2 regions of the Mycobacterium sp. NGS41 genome follow, and region 1 is predicted to be linked to the other one. Evidence: riboswitches for the same ligand, from Rfam matches in the RefSeq annotation. Region 1 holds a riboswitch; the other holds the start of a gene.
The links. Region 1 has a riboswitch for cobalamin ahead of AC5Y21_RS19480 (PPE family protein). Riboswitches for the same ligand answer to the same signal wherever they lie in the genome.
Positions count from the first base shown of each region.

Region 1 (3,405 bases):
CGATCGCATCGAAGGCAAGCAGCACTACCTGGACTACCTTCGTAAAGTTCTCACCGAACTGAGTGGCCATCGGTTGGACGTAACGCGGGTCTCGCATGTCAACGACCGGGTTTCCTACGTCGAACTGACCGAAGCCTTCGAGATCAACGGCGTGCCCGCCGCGTGGCCCGAATGCCTCCTTTTCGAGCGAAATGACGACGGCCTGATTTCTCACGTCAGCGTGTTCTTCAAGCAGCGAGGCGCAGGCCCCGGCACGCCGCGCAGCAGCGCTGGCTGATTGGCAGCCGCTCCACGAACTATTCCCTCGCCCGCGGAGTTGACCTACTGTGTCTTGGGTGGAGGCAGACGGAACACCGGAGCTTGTGCCGGTCGAAAAATTACACTCAGGCGACCCAATCACCGATTGCGGTCAGCGATACATAGTTCTCGAGTCAAAAGCCGTCGGCGACAGCTGCGTGGTTTTGGAACTCGAGTCCAGAGTGGATCACCAATTGCAGGTCATCGAGAAGTCTTTCCCCGCCGGTTACCACGTTGGCAGGGCAAACCACCGATACCTTTAGGCGAGATTTTTCGGCCGAATATTGCGATGCGTAGCCGTTAGGCGGCTACCGTTCTGCCACGTAATTCGGCATGCACTCGGGCGGACCCAGGTACACGAACGCAGGAATATTTCTTTCCGCCACGACGTCCACACTGCCCACCCGCCGCCACCCGAGGCCCTCATAGAGACCAATTGCGGCCACGCTGTCTTGCGCTACGTCGAGCACCGGCAGTGCGCCCTGTTCCTGCGCATAGCGCGTGGTCGCGGCTAGCAGCACCTTGCCGACACCGCGCCGTCGACGCGCCGGCTCAACGATCAGTCGGCTCACCACCATGAGCCGGTCGGCGGGGAGACCCGATGCGGCAGTCCAGATTTCGCCCGCTACGTTCTTATTCACCAGGTGCGCGGCAACGTGCCCGACGATGCCCGCCGTTTCGGCGTCCCGCGCCACCCATGCCGCAACCTCGTGCCGTGACGCGAGCCAGCGGGTCGGATTCGACGGCCAGAACATCGGATAGCCGTCCTTGAGGTGGACGGCCCAGAGGAGATCGATGCACTCGGATAGATCGTCCGGCTGTCTGCGAACCGCCGTCAACATAGTCGCCGCCCTCTAGGTTTGCTAGATCCTTACAGGTGCCGAGGCGCAACCGCAGCCGGGATGCGACAATATCGCCGGTAAGGCGATGACGACGCAGGAAGCCGGTGCAAATCCGGCGCGGTCCCGCCACTGTCATCGGGGAGCGACCCTCATATGCCACGGCCAATTGGCTGGAAGGCGAGGCGAGCGGCGATCCGAGAGCCAGGAGACTCGCGTCATCGCGTCCTGCTAACCCGGGGCGGTGCACCCTGGAGAAAGCGATTCTTCATGACGCTGCACGTCTTATTGCGCGGTCCAGGCACTGCCAGACAAATCGCGGGATGCCGCCGATGACCGCCCCCATCTGGATGGCTTTCCCGCCCGAAGTGCATTCGGCGCTGCTGAGTTCCGGGCCTGGACCCGGCCCGTTGCTGGCCGCAGCCGAAACGTGGACCTCGCTGAGCAGCGCGTACGCGGAGGCGGCCGAGGAGCTGGCCGCGCTGGTGGCCGCGGCGCAGGCCGGGGCATGGGACGGTCCGACGGCCGAGGCATACGTGAGTGCCCACGCCCCGTATCTCGCATGGCTGACACAAGCCTCGGCCGACGGGGCGGCGACGGCGGCCCAACAGGAGACCGCGGCGACCGCCTACTCCACCGCCCTGGCCACGATGCCGACCCTGGCCGAGTTGGCCGCCAACCACGCCACCCATGCCGTGCTGCTGGCAACGAACTTCTTCGGCATCAACACCATCCCGATCGCGCTCAACGAAGCCGACTATGTGCGGATGTGGATCCAGGCCGCCACCGTGATGAGCGTCTATCAGACGGTCTCGTCGACCGCGGTGGCGTCGGTGCCGGAGACCACAGCGGCGCCACAGGTCATGAAAGCCGACACGCTGGCGTCGACTTCCGACGAGGCGTTACCGCTGCCCCCCGACCGGCAGAACGAGATTTATCAGTGGTTGGAGCAGAGCGGCTTTATCGACTTCTACAACAACAGCCTGCAACCGTTGATTGACGGGCTGTCCAACATCCCCTTCCTCCAAGGGATGTTTGGCGGATTCGATCCGTGGCTGCCCATCCTGGGCAATCCACTCACCTACTTGAGCCCGTTCAATATCGCGTTCGCCCTCGGCTATCCGATGGACATAGGTACCTATGTCGCTCTGCTGTCCCAAATGTTCAGTTTTGTGGCGCTAGATCTCACAGCGGCGTTTGCTTCGGGTAATCCCGCGACTATCGGTCTCACCATTCTGTTCACCACCGTCGAAGTTATCGGCACGGTGATCACCGATACCATCGCGTTGCTCAAAACTCTGCTCGAGCAGACTATTTTGCTGCTCGTGGTTTTTGTGCCCCTGCTGACCGCCCCGTTATTGCCGTTGGCCGCCGGCGGGGTCTTGGCGCCCATCGGCGTCAAGGCCTTTGCGGCGCTACTCTCCGCGACACCGGCGCCGCCTGCCCCGCCGCCCGTCACGCCGCCCCTCGTGGCGCTTGGCCCGACCATCCCGACTTCCACGTCGTCCCCGGCACCTGCTCCGGTGGAGGCGACGGCTCCGGGGACCCCCGCCTCGTCACCTCCGCCGGCTGCCTCGCCCCCGACGCTGACCGGTTCGGCCCATATCGGCGCGGGCCTGGGCGCGGGCATGGAAAACCTCGGCTACCTCGTGGGCGACCTGAACTCCCCCGCCAGCGCCGCGGCACGCGCCGGCGCCCGAAGGAAGGTGTCGGAGCCCGAGGGCGCCGATACTTCAGCGGTCGCGGCGCCGCCTCGAGAACAGACGCAAACGCAGCGGCGGCGGCGAGCGAAGGTGCAGATGCTCGGCCGCGGCTACGAATACATGGACTTGGAGCCAGACTCGGAGCTGGTCGGCGCGGTGGCGGGCTCGGACACGGGTGCGGGCACGCAGGGATTCGTCGGAACCTCCTCCAAGGCTGGTCCCGGCCAGGCGGCCGGGTTGATCACGCTGGCCGATGGCATGTCAGGGGGCCCCCGCATGCCCATGATGCCCGGCACCTGGGGGTCCGACAGGGCGGACGACGACGCCACCTAACACTGCTCGTCACACCAGCCACTCGGGTACCAGAAAAGCAAGCCATGTTGCAGTCTGCGAAGCGATATCGCGGGTGATATCAACTTTGCGACGACGTGGCTGATGTGACTAGGTATTCCGGCGCGGCGGCCGTATGTCGTTGGGATCGTCCGGGTCGGGCTCGCCGAACCAACGTGACGGCTCGTGTTGGCCGTAAGCGTCGTGCCACGCCCACCATTCGTACGGCGCGGTCT
Region 1 is NZ_JCALDF010000024.1:60,135-63,539, reverse strand. Features, by position in the region: gene AC5Y21_RS19495 (nuclear transport factor 2 family protein) at 1-277, shown strand, start outside; gene AC5Y21_RS19490 (hypothetical protein) at 336-560, shown strand; gene AC5Y21_RS19485 (GNAT family N-acetyltransferase) at 606-1,139, opposite strand; cobalamin riboswitch at 1,189-1,373, shown strand; gene AC5Y21_RS19480 (PPE family protein) at 1,469-3,172, shown strand; gene AC5Y21_RS19475 (DUF899 domain-containing protein) at 3,281-3,405, opposite strand, start outside.

Region 2 (3,405 bases), on a different contig from region 1:
CGGCGGACTGCAGATCCACGGTCTCGTCGCGAATGGCCAGCGCCACCTGGTTGGCGGTGTCGGCCAGAGGCTGGTCGTCGCGGACGAATGACCAGGCCAAAATGGTAACCGGTCCGGTCAGCATGCCCTTCACTGGTTTGTCGGTCAGCGACTGCGCATAGGTGATCCATTCCACCGTCATCGGCTGGGTACGGACCACGTCGCCGTAGAGGATCGGCGGACGTACGCAGCGGCTGCCGTAGGACTGCACCCAACCGTTCTGCGTGGCGAAGAAGCCCTCCAACTGCTCGGCGAAGTACTGCACCATGTCATTGCGTTCCGGCTCGCCGTGCACCAGCACGTCCAGGCCGAGTTGCTCCTGCAGCTTGATGACGTCGGCGATCTCCTGCTTCATCCGCCGGACATACTCGGCCTGGTCGATCTCGCCGGACCGTAAGGCCGCGCGCGCCTTTCGGATCGCCGAGGTCTGCGGGTACGAGCCGATCGTGGTGGTCGGAAGCGGGGGCAGGTGCAGGCGCGCGTCCTGGCTGGCCCGGCGTTGTGCGGCGTCGCCGCGGTGCGCCCCGGATGCGACGATCGAGTCGATACGGGCCCGGACCTGGTCCTTGTGCAGGCGTGGGTCGCGCTTGCGGGAGGCGACAGCCGCGTTGGAGGCGTCGATCTCCTTGACGACCGCCTCGCGGCCCTCGTGAAGCGCACGAGACAGGGCCACCACCTCGGCGACCTTCTCCTGACCGAACGCCAGCCAACTGCGCAGCGCGTCGTCGAGGTCGGTCTCCGGCTCCAGCGAGTAGGGGACATGCAGCGTGGAGCACGAGGTCGAGACCGCGACGCTGGCGGCCGAGCCCAGCAGGCTCGCCAGCTTGCTCAGTGCCGCCTGTAGGTCGGTGCGCCAGATGTTGCGTCCGTCGACGATGCCGGCCACCAGCGTCTTGTTGGCTAAGCCGGGCGCCCCGGCGATCGCCGTGTCGGCGCCGTAGACCAGGTCGACGCCGATCGCCTCGACGGGTGTGCGCGCCAGCCCCGCCAGCGACGCGCCGGGGTCACCGAAGTAGGTGGCGACGTAGATGGCCGGCCGGTTGGTCACCTTGCCGAGCGCGTTGTAGACCGCCTCGGCCAGCGCGGGGGCGTCGGGGGAGATGTCGGTGACCAGCGCGGGTTCGTCGATCTGCACCCACTGCGCGCCGTTGTCGGCCAGCAGGCTCAACAGCTCGGAGTAGATCGGCACCAGCTCCTGCAGCCGCTCGATCGGCGCGCCACCGCCGTCCACACCCTTGCTCAGCAGCAGGAAGGTCACCGGGCCGATGACCACTGGACGCGCCGGAATACTTTGCCCGAGAGCCTCTTTCAGTTCGGAGAGCACCTTGTCCGGGTTCAGCGTGAACTTCGTCGACGGCCCGATCTCGGGAACGATGTAGTGGTAGTTGGTGTCGAACCACTTGGTCATCTCCAGCGGCGCGACGTCCTTGTTGCCGCGCGCCGCTGCGAAGTAGCGGTCCAGGTCGTCAGCGACCTGCGCGGCCCGGGCCGGCAGCGCGCCCAACAGAACGGCCGTGTCGAGCATCTGGTCGTAGTAGGAGAAGGTGTTCACCGGCACCGAGTCCAGCCCGGCATCGACGAGGCTCTTCCAGGTGTCGCGGCGCAGCGTCGCGGCGACGTCTTCCAATTCCGATCGGCTGGTACGTCCGGCCCAATAGCCTTCGGTCGCGCGTTTGAGTTCGCGTTTCGGGCCGATGCGTGGCGAGCCGACAACAGTTGCGGTGAAAGGTTCGGAGGTCACGATTTTGTTCGTCCTTCAATCGGCGTGGTGGTCACCGCCAGCGGACGTGCAGCCGATCCGGATGCGGTTCGCACCTTAAGTACATAAACCGCAACCAGCTAGGCCAAACGCCCATTCCACGAGGCGATGAGCCGCCGGACGCGGCGCGCCCGGCACAGTTGGCAGGTCTTCGGACTCGCAGGCGCGCACCCGGAGGTGCTCCTAGTGGCCGTCGCTTCCCAGTCCCCAAAACCCTGCGGACCAGTGCTGTTTGACGGCGGTCGTTCCTGCATACCGCTGCGGGACAGTCCCGGACTCTCACCGGGTTCCCTCTCGCGATGCGTTACTAACCCGCTTCGCTCGATGCCGGCGCCGCGGTTGCGGCGACAGCAGACCAGCTGCGCCGTTAAGGCTACCGTGCGGGTCTGTCGCAGCTAAAATCCCTGCGACGCATCACACTGGCGACGGGTTGGAGTGCGGATGAAGGGACGCGGCTTCGCGCAATCGTTCGTCACATCTGCGGATGGCACCTCGATCGCCATCGACAGCATCGGCTCCGGCCCTGGGCTGGTCGTCCTGACGGGGGGACTGAGTCCGCCGGTCCGCTACCGGCGCTTCGCGCGAAGATTGGCAACCTCCTACACCGTTCACCTCGTGCATCGGCGGGGCCGGGGCGACAGCGGTCCCCAGGGCCGGGCCTATTGCATGGACCGCGAGTGTGAGGACACCTTCGCCGCGCTGGCAGCCACGCATTCGAGGCTATTGTTCGGTCATAGCTATGGCGGCCTTATTGCGCTGCAAACGGCCATTCGGGCCACCGCCGAACAGTTGCGTTGGGTGGTGACCTACGACGCGGGAGTCGGAATCGACGGTTCCTTGCCGACATTTTTCGCGCGGGTGACGCGCCTGGCGGAGGAAGGAAAACATGCCCGCGCTCTGGCCGAACTCCTGCGCGAACTGGGCGGGTGGGATCGTCTCCCGCTGCCGGTGGCGGTTGCCTTAGCGCGGACCTTGCTCAACACGGTGTGGCGTCAAGAGCGGGATCTGATACCGACAACCGTTTCCGAAGGGCGTGAGATGCTCGGATTGGACGGACCCGCATCGACTTACGGCGACATATCGATGCGCTTGGACGTCCTTGCCGGCCAACGGAGTCCGGCCTCCTTCGGCGGCGCCGCACGCGCTATCGCCGACGCAACGCGAGGCGCACACGCAGTGGTGCTACCCGGGCTCGACCACAACGCACCACTTCTGCGTCCGCAGCGGCTGGCAAAACAGATACGCGATCTGGACCCCAGTTCGTCAGCCAGCTAGCGCTTCCGCGATAGGGGCGTCACCGTTGTTGAATTCGATGGTGCGGTGGATGGTCGAGTCATCTGCCAGCGCGGCTGCGACGACGAGGGCGACATCGCCTCGCGACACCTCGCCCTTACCCTTGCCGATCACGATCCGGCCGGTGGCGGGTTCGAGGGTTAGCCGGCCCGGTCCCAGCACCGTCCAATCCAGCTCGCTGGCCCGCAGATGCTCATCCGCGGCGGCCTTGGCTTCGGCGTACGGAAAGAACGAATTCTCCGGTGGAACGCCGTGCTCGGGGCCGGCGCCGAAATAGGACACCATCACGAACCGCTTGACGCCGGCCTGTACGG
Region 2 is NZ_JCALDF010000001.1:123,482-126,886, forward strand. Features, by position in the region: gene metE (5-methyltetrahydropteroyltriglutamate--homocysteine S-methyltransferase) at 1-1,780, opposite strand, end outside; cobalamin riboswitch at 1,924-2,129, opposite strand; gene AC5Y21_RS00625 (alpha/beta fold hydrolase) at 2,240-3,073, shown strand; gene AC5Y21_RS00630 (SDR family oxidoreductase) at 3,062-3,405, opposite strand, start outside.
Region 2: it holds a riboswitch for cobalamin, as region 1 does, so the genes downstream of both, metE (5-methyltetrahydropteroyltriglutamate--homocysteine S-methyltransferase) here and AC5Y21_RS19480 (PPE family protein) in region 1, are expected to answer to the same signal.